One region of the Ruminococcus sp. AF37-20 genome, then DNA from elsewhere that is predicted to be linked to it. Evidence: predicted binding sites of a transcription regulator. Region 1 holds the regulator's gene; the other holds the start of a gene.

Region 1 (3,940 bases):
TGAAAAGGAAATAGTCTGGGAATGTTTCAAGAGCGAAAAGGCGCATATCGCCATTGAGAGTACAGTGGCGATGATAAAGAAGCTCAATATGCAGATAGTCGCCGAGGGTATCGAGGACAAGCATCAGCTCGACACGCTTCTTGGCATGGGCTGTGATTTCATTCAGGGATACTACTTCTCAAAGCCTGTTCCTGAAAAAGATTTTATTGAGGTGCTTAAAAAGAATAATACTCAGGCTGTGACGGTTTAAGCAGTCTGATGAAAAAAGCCCTGACTTCGGACGGGGCTTTTTTTCACATGGTTTTCACTTTGCATTAAGGTCTGTTTAAGTGAGGAACGCTATAATATAGTCATAACAAAACCGAGACGGGAGGCGTTCTTGTGAACGTAAGTAATATGGCTATTCTTATTATTGCGGCTGTGCTGCTTTCTTTGCCGCTTGTTTTATCTGCTGCATTTTGTGTTGAAGAACGCTGGGGTTTTCTTTCACGAAAACATGATAAGTGGATAGACGAACATTACAGATAATAGGCAGACAGATAAGTATGAGTTGTCCGCCATACAAATACAAGCGTATTTCACAAACATACACCAAAAAAACTATAAAAATTAGTCCATTTATACATTGACTTAATCACGCAAATTCGGTATACTATTTATTGTAACGTCAGCGTGGGAAAAGTACGCAGACAGGAATAATTCTATAGTTTATAAGGGGTTTGTGAAATGACAAAGGTTGTAAAATTCGGTGGAAGCTCTCTTGCAAGTGCTGAGCAGTTCAAAAAGGTAAAGGAGATAATCACAGCGGAAAGCTCAAGAAGATTTGTTGTGCCGTCTGCTCCTGGTAAAAGATTTTCAAACGATACAAAGGTAACTGATATGCTTTACGGCTGCTATGATCTTGCTGCAAAGGGCAAGGATTTCAGCAGCGAGTTCGACGCTATCAAGGAAAGATATTACGGCATAATCAATGATCTGGGTCTTGACCTTTCTCTTGAAAAGGAGTTTGAAACTATCAAGGCTTGCTTTATCGGAAAGGCAGGACGTGACTATGCGGCTTCCCGTGGCGAGTATCTTAACGGTATCGTTCTTGCTAAATATCTTGGATATAACTTTATTGACGCTGCCGATGTTATCTATTTTAACGATCAGGGTCAGTTTGATTCTGCAAGAACCAACGAGGTGCTTCCTCAAAGACTTGCTACACTTGACAATGCGGTGATCCCCGGTTTTTACGGCTCAATGCCAAACGATACTATCAAGACATTTTCAAGAGGCGGTTCTGACGTAACAGGTTCTATCGTTGCCGCAGCAGTAAACGCTGATCTTTATGAGAACTGGACAGACGTATCAGGCTTCCTGGTATGCGACCCTAGAATTATCGACAACCCACAGCCTATAACTACCATAACATATAAGGAACTGAGAGAGCTTTCTTACATGGGTGCAGGCGTACTTCATGAGGACGCTATTTTCCCTGTAAGAAAAGCAGGTATCCCAATAAACATCAAGAACACAAACAAGCCTGAGGATATGGGTACAATGATCGTTGAGTCCACATCTCAGAAGCCTGCATTCACGATCACAGGTATAGCAGGAAAGAAGGGCTTTACTGTAGTTAATATCGAAAAGGATATGATGAACGCAGAGCTTGGTTTCGGCAGAAGAGTGCTTGAAGTATTCGAGAAGAACGGAATCTGCTTTGAGCATATGCCATCGGGTATCGACACAATGTCTGTCGTTGTTCATCAGGCAGAGTTTGCTCCAAAGGAGCAGGAGATAATGTCAGGTCTGCACAGAAACTGTCACCCTGATACAATTGATATTGAAACAGACCTTGCGCTTATTGCAGTTGTGGGACGTGCAATGAAGTCAAACAGAGGTACAGCAGGCAGAATATTCTCAGCCCTTGCACACGCTCATGTAAACGTAAAGATGATAGATCAGGGCTCTAGCGAGCTTAACATCATCATCGGTGTAAACGAGGCTGATTTTGAATCTGCAATGAAGGCTATCTATACAATTTTTGTTGATACACAGCTTTAATACAATATGAAAAATATGGCGGACGGCTTTGGCTGTCCGCTTTTTTTGTGCAAAAAAGCGTCCCGAAAATTATCGGAACGCTCTTATTTATTTCTTCTTGTCAGAAAGCTCAGTGATTATCTGAATGAACGAATCAACGTCAGAGAAGTCCTTGTAAACGGAAGCAAAACGCACATATGCAACGTGGTCAAGCTTTTTAAGACCCATAAGCACCATATCGCCTATTTCGCTGGTGGTGGTCTCAGTCTGCATTTTGTTTGCAAAGGTGTTCTCTATATCGTCAACAAGGTTTTTCATATCATCAACACTGACTGGACGCTTTTTGATAGCGTTCTGAATGCCTTTTATAAGCTTCTGTCTGTCAAAAGGCTCAAACGAGCCGTCACGCTTGTATACCATAAGCTGTGGCTTTTCCACCACCTCATAAGTAGTGAAACGCTTTCCGCATTTCGGACACTCACGGCGGCGACGCTTTTTTCCCTCGCTTGGACGTGAATCTATTACTCTTGTATCTTCATAGTTGCAAAAAGGACATCTCATTATAAACACTCCTTAGTTAAGAGAAAATTTTGTGCGTGATATTGCATATATTGTGCTTTTATTGATTAATTATACCATAGATTGTGGATGATTGCAAGAGGGTATATAAAAAAGTTGCGGTAAAGGGACTCAGCAATTTTGCGGCAGACAAACCATAGCATAATTGTAGGGGATGGCGCCCTCGACGTCCCGTTTCTGGAAGTGTCAAAGTTTTGGCTTTTTCACAGATTTGTGTAGACATGCCGTGCGGAAAACGTTGTGCGGATAACGTATAGTTCGTCGGGCAAACAACCACGGGACGTCGAAACGACGTCCCCTACATGGGTAGTGCAATATTTATGCACGGATATGGCAGACTTAAAGAAAGTTTTAGTGTACAAAAAAACAGACAGCAGAAGCCGTCTGTTTGTGTTTGATATATTACTTGTTAAGATATTCGAGATTTTTTTTGATAAGCTCGCATCTCTGCTTTACGCAGTCAACAGAACGCAGTGGGTCTGACGGTGTGTTGAATGTGTAATCCATAAGCTTGTCGATCGTTGTTGCCGCAACGTGAAGTCTTGTGTCTGATGAAGCGTAGTAAATATACACGTCACCGTTTTCACGAACGATCGCGCCGTTTGTGAACGCAACGTTTGATACGTCACCCACTCTTTCACTGCCGTGTGGTGCAATGAAAAGTCCTGACGGCGAAGCGATTAGCTTAGAAGGGTCTTTAAGGTCAGTTGCGAATACATAAATTACATATCTAAGACCGGCGGCTGTGTTTCTTACGCCATGTGCAATGTGTATCCAACCCTTTGGTGTCTTGATAGGCACTGCGCCTGCACCGTTCTTTACCTCTGTGATTGTGTGATACTGCCTTGGTGAGATAACAACTTCGTCTGTGCAGATAACAGGGTTTGTGATGTCTTCGCAAAGACCGAAGCATACTCCTCCGCCTGAGCCGGTTTCGATAAAATCGTCCTGTGGACGTGTGTAGAATGCGTACTTTCCGTCAACGAACTCAGGGTGAAGTACAACGTTTCTCTGCTGTGGTGACTTGGACTTGAGATTAGGAAGTCTTTCCCATGTCTTAAGATCCTTTGTCCTTACGATTCCAGCCTGAGCTGTAGCGGCAGAAAGATCGTTTGAAGTCTTGTCCTTGCTCTCTGAGCAGAATACACCGTATATCCAGCCGTCCTCATGCTGAGTAAGTCTCATATCGTATACGTTTGTTTCCTCCGGTTCAGTGTCAGGAAGCTGAACAGGGAAGTCCCAGAAACGGAAGCCGTCAACAGGGCTGTCGCTCTCTGCTACTGCAAAAAATGACTTTCTGTCATTGCCCTCAACTCTTGCAACAAGATAATACTTG
Region 2 (3,940 bases), on a different contig from region 1:
TCTGATAAAGCTTGTTGCTTCCTGCGTAATATACCGTCAAGCCGTTTTCACAAACGCTGTAAAGGCTGTCGGAAGAAAGCTTTTTTGAGAAAAGCTTCATGCTGCCCTCAGAAAAGTCCTCGGATTCTATGGTAAGAACACCGCTGTCCCCCTCCAAAGAGCTTTCAGCATGTATCACCTGCGTGCTTGTGCATACTGTTATCTCAGCCGCAGTGCCGCTTTTTACGCACTCGCAGAACTCAGCCCAGCGCATATCGCTTTCTTTTGAAGAGTCCATGAAAAGCATACCATGCTCTCTGGCCGTGTCAGCAGTTATCTCACTGCCGTTCCATGCCGAGAAAAATATCTTTGCAGGGCTGTCAACGACTTCCTCTTGTTCGATAAACGATGAGTTTTCAGTATTGACCACTCTCTCTTCAGACCGACCGCAGGCTGAAAAAAGGTTCAGGAACATTGCAGCGGACAATGCACCGCAGATAATTTTTTTATGCAACTTCCTGCCCCCTTGCTTTTATACTGTAGGGGCAACGCCTCCCAAGGCACGCCCTCAAAATTCATTATATCACATTTTGCTGATTCTGTTAATATGTATTTTAATCAAATTAGCAAACGCCTATTTGGCTATAATGTCAAAACATCAGCGTAAATATGGCAAATATCTCAAGAAGAGGGTTTGAAGGGTGAAATGTGACAATATTGTAATTAAACTGTCATTGACATTGATGATAAAAAATATTATAATATGTTTATGTACCTGTGCTTTGTTTGCAGGTGTGCAGGTGTGTTCCTGCAAAAGGAGGCGAAATGTGACGGCTTGTGCCGTGCAATATATGGATAATAACAAGAATAACGTTTCCCGCAAGGCTTCGGGAAATACGGCGAGCGTTGTCGCAATAATAGTTGTGGGCATATTTGTTCTGTGCGTGATACTTCTGCTTGCCAAGGGGCTTTTTGCAAGCAATAGTTCAGAAGTGCCAAAGGGTATAAATACTGCCACCATAAATACAAATGAGTCTGTGGCTGAGCCGGTGAACAGCACCGCCCCTGCGGATACGTCCGTTACTGATAACAGCAGTGTGGACGAAAGCGGTGCGGTAACAGATGTGTCCAGCGACGAGTCTAGCCAGACAGATGTGCTTGAAGTAATGTATGTCACAGAGTATGCTTATCTTCATGTGGCGCCTGATAATGACGCTGAGAATATCGTTTGTATGTCACCGGGCGTTCAGGTAAACGTTCTTGAATATGAGGATAACGGATATGTGAAGATAAATTTCATGAACATAGACGGTCCACTCACGGGATATATTTATAAGGATTATCTTACGACAGACAGCTCTATAGCAGTACAGTGGTAAAAAATACAGCGCCGCACAAAAGAATGTGCGGCGTTTTTGGATATGGGGGCTTTGAAGTGCCGAAATATAATACTTTTATCGAGGATAAAAACGGAGAGCGCATAGACTTTATCCTTGACGTTGCCAAAAGAAGTCGCCTTAATATGGGTATGCGTGACGGCACTTTGACAGTGCGTGTGCCTTACGGCTGTTCAAAGCAGCAGCTTGAAAGCTTTATTAATAACAATCTGGGCTGGATAAAGGAGCAAAAAGACAAGGCGGCGGTGGGTCTGCCGAAAGATTTCTGCCATGGCGAAAGGCTCAGACTTTTGGGGAACGAGCTTACCCTGACTCTTGTTCAGGCTGATAAGTATTTTTCTCCTAAGATAGAGGACGGCAAGCTTCTTATTGCCGTGAACAAGACCAGCGACCAGACCTATGTAAAAGAGCAGACCACCAAGTTCATAAACGATCTCACAGTGGCGGAGATAACAAAAAGTATGCAGAAAATGTCTGCCTCCACAGGGCTTGTGCCTGAAAAGGTCACAATAAAACCGCTGACAGCAAGCTGGGGAAGATGTATCTCAAACAGGCATATTTCCATAAACTCAAAGCTTATCGTTTTCCGCAGAGAGTGCATAGATTATGTCTGCCTCCACGAGCTTTGCCACTTGGTCTTTATGGATCACAGCAAGGATTTCTGGGCTTTGGTGGGCAAGTTCTGTCCCGATTGGCAAGGCATAAGAGAAGAAATGAAAGGCTGACCATGCAGGCATACCCTACAAAATATACTCATGTGCTTTGTAGGTATTAACTATTGACAAATACAAGATATTGTGGTATCCTTTTATTGTGGCAACAATATGTATAACAAAGAAAAATGGAGGTAATGTAAAATGGTAAATGTGAACGTAACAGGCGGGGAGATGTCCCAGGCTGAGATAAATTCTTATATCGACAGGGCACAGAAGCTTTACCCTGAAAAGACTATCCAGACTATCGACCTTAAAATAGACGGCGACTTTGTTGACGTTGATTATCACTTTGCAGACGTGCCTTTTCAGCGTATAAGAAGAATAACAGGCTATCTTGTTGGAACTCTCGACAGATTTAACGACGCAAAGAGAGCGGAGGTCCGTGACCGAGTAAAGCATGGTCTTGCAAGCCCCAGCATATCAGAACAGTAAAAATGAAACACGGCATATGTCACCGAAAAAGTGGCATATGCCGTATTTTTTTATGGAAGTGTATTGGTGTAGCTTTTTAGACCTTGTTTCCGCAAACGCTGCAAAATTTGGCTCCGCTCTTCAGCTCTGAGCCACAGTGAGGACACTTTTCAGGTGCGGACTGCTCGACAGGCTGTTCAGCCGTTTCTGTAGGTGGTTCTATAGGCTCTGTCTGTTGTGGTATCTCAGGCTCAACTACGCTCTGTGACATAACAGGCTCGGCATTGTCGGGCTTTCTGAACTGTGACATATCAGGCTGAGCAAAACTCTGTTCTTGCGGTGTAGTCATTGGTATAGGCGCAGGGGCATTGTCAGGCGTCTTTGCGGCAACAGGTATCTCAACGGCAAAATCTTCGCCCATAAGTCTGCCTGCAATAACAAGTCCACCGATAAAAAGCAGGAAAGCCGCAATAAATGGCAGAACATCATTAGCAAGTGAAAGGGCTACCCTGAACTTGTCATTGTCATAGCCCATTGTTATAGCGTTTGAGAAGTGACCTTTTACCGTAACATAGTATATCATTATGCCCTTTGTTATCATCACAACAAGCGGGAAAAGGATAAGAAAGCCTGCGAATGCACCATCAAGCTTTTTCTTGCCCTTTGCTCTTGCAGATGTGAAAAACGCCACAAGGCTGAATATGGCGAGTGCGCATGAAAGACCATAGGTGTTCACATAAGCGAAAATGTCGGGGGTGAACAAAAAGTCTATCTTGTTTGTGAAAACGTTGTTGTAAACGAGCTTTCCCACAGGGTCAGCAAGTGCGCCTGCCACCGAGAGAACGAATGCGAAAAAACTCAGCAGACACAGGGACATTCCTGCATATGTAAGCTTCTTTGTGTAGATCTTTTTTGCCATTTTGATTAGTCCTTTCATTTGTGAAGTCTTTATCCGCTGTCCGAAAAAATAGGGGCGGATAGAATTTCCGTCCCTATTATAATACTATTTTATAAAAGCCTTGTCAATAGACTTTTTTTCGCAGCTTTCGTCGCTATTTATCGTTTTTGCCGCTATCCTCGTCCTCACCGAGAATATTTTTCATCATCTCGTTTATGTGCCGAAGCTTTTCGTCATCATCATTGTCAGGTCGGTATATCCTCAGCGGCTCGTCCGTTGTATCAGTTGTGTCATTTATTACAGGGGTTGTGGCTTTCTCACTGCTCTCAGCCGTAAAGTTAGCTTTTGCAAGCACCTTTTTCATGACTTTTCCACGCTTATATTCAAACAGGAATATAAGCACCAGCAGGGCAACACCAAAGCCCGTTATGATAAGAGATACTTTCCAATAGTCAGGTGAGAACTTCATTGTTATCTTGTTTTCACCCTGCTCCAAAGGGATAGTTATAAGGCTGTCAAGAGATTTTTCAGCCGTCACC

The links. Region 1 encodes NrdR, which represses ribonucleotide reductase genes. Its sites were predicted from a motif close to CACNANATNTNGTG; they were not measured.
Region 2: nrdD (anaerobic ribonucleoside-triphosphate reductase) is a predicted target of NrdR. The motif match lies at 2,163-2,176, and genes of this name have one in related genera.

What each region holds. Positions count from the first base shown of each region.
Region 1 covers NZ_QTVE01000005.1:134,053-137,992, reverse strand. Annotated here, with positions in the region: gene DW015_RS05035 (bifunctional diguanylate cyclase/phosphodiesterase) at 1-250, shown strand, start outside; gene DW015_RS13395 (hypothetical protein) at 382-528, shown strand; gene DW015_RS05030 (aspartate kinase) at 727-2,046, shown strand; gene nrdR (transcriptional regulator NrdR) at 2,134-2,586, opposite strand; gene DW015_RS05020 (glycosidase) at 3,007-3,940, opposite strand, start outside.
Region 2 covers NZ_QTVE01000003.1:91,304-95,243, reverse strand. Annotated here, with positions in the region: gene DW015_RS02765 (hypothetical protein) at 1-493, opposite strand, end outside; gene DW015_RS02760 (SH3 domain-containing protein) at 831-1,358, shown strand; gene DW015_RS02755 (SprT family zinc-dependent metalloprotease) at 1,415-2,101, shown strand; gene nrdD (anaerobic ribonucleoside-triphosphate reductase) at 2,234-2,524, shown strand; gene DW015_RS02745 (zinc ribbon domain-containing protein) at 2,601-3,422, opposite strand; gene DW015_RS02740 (YfhO family protein) at 3,556-3,940, opposite strand, start outside.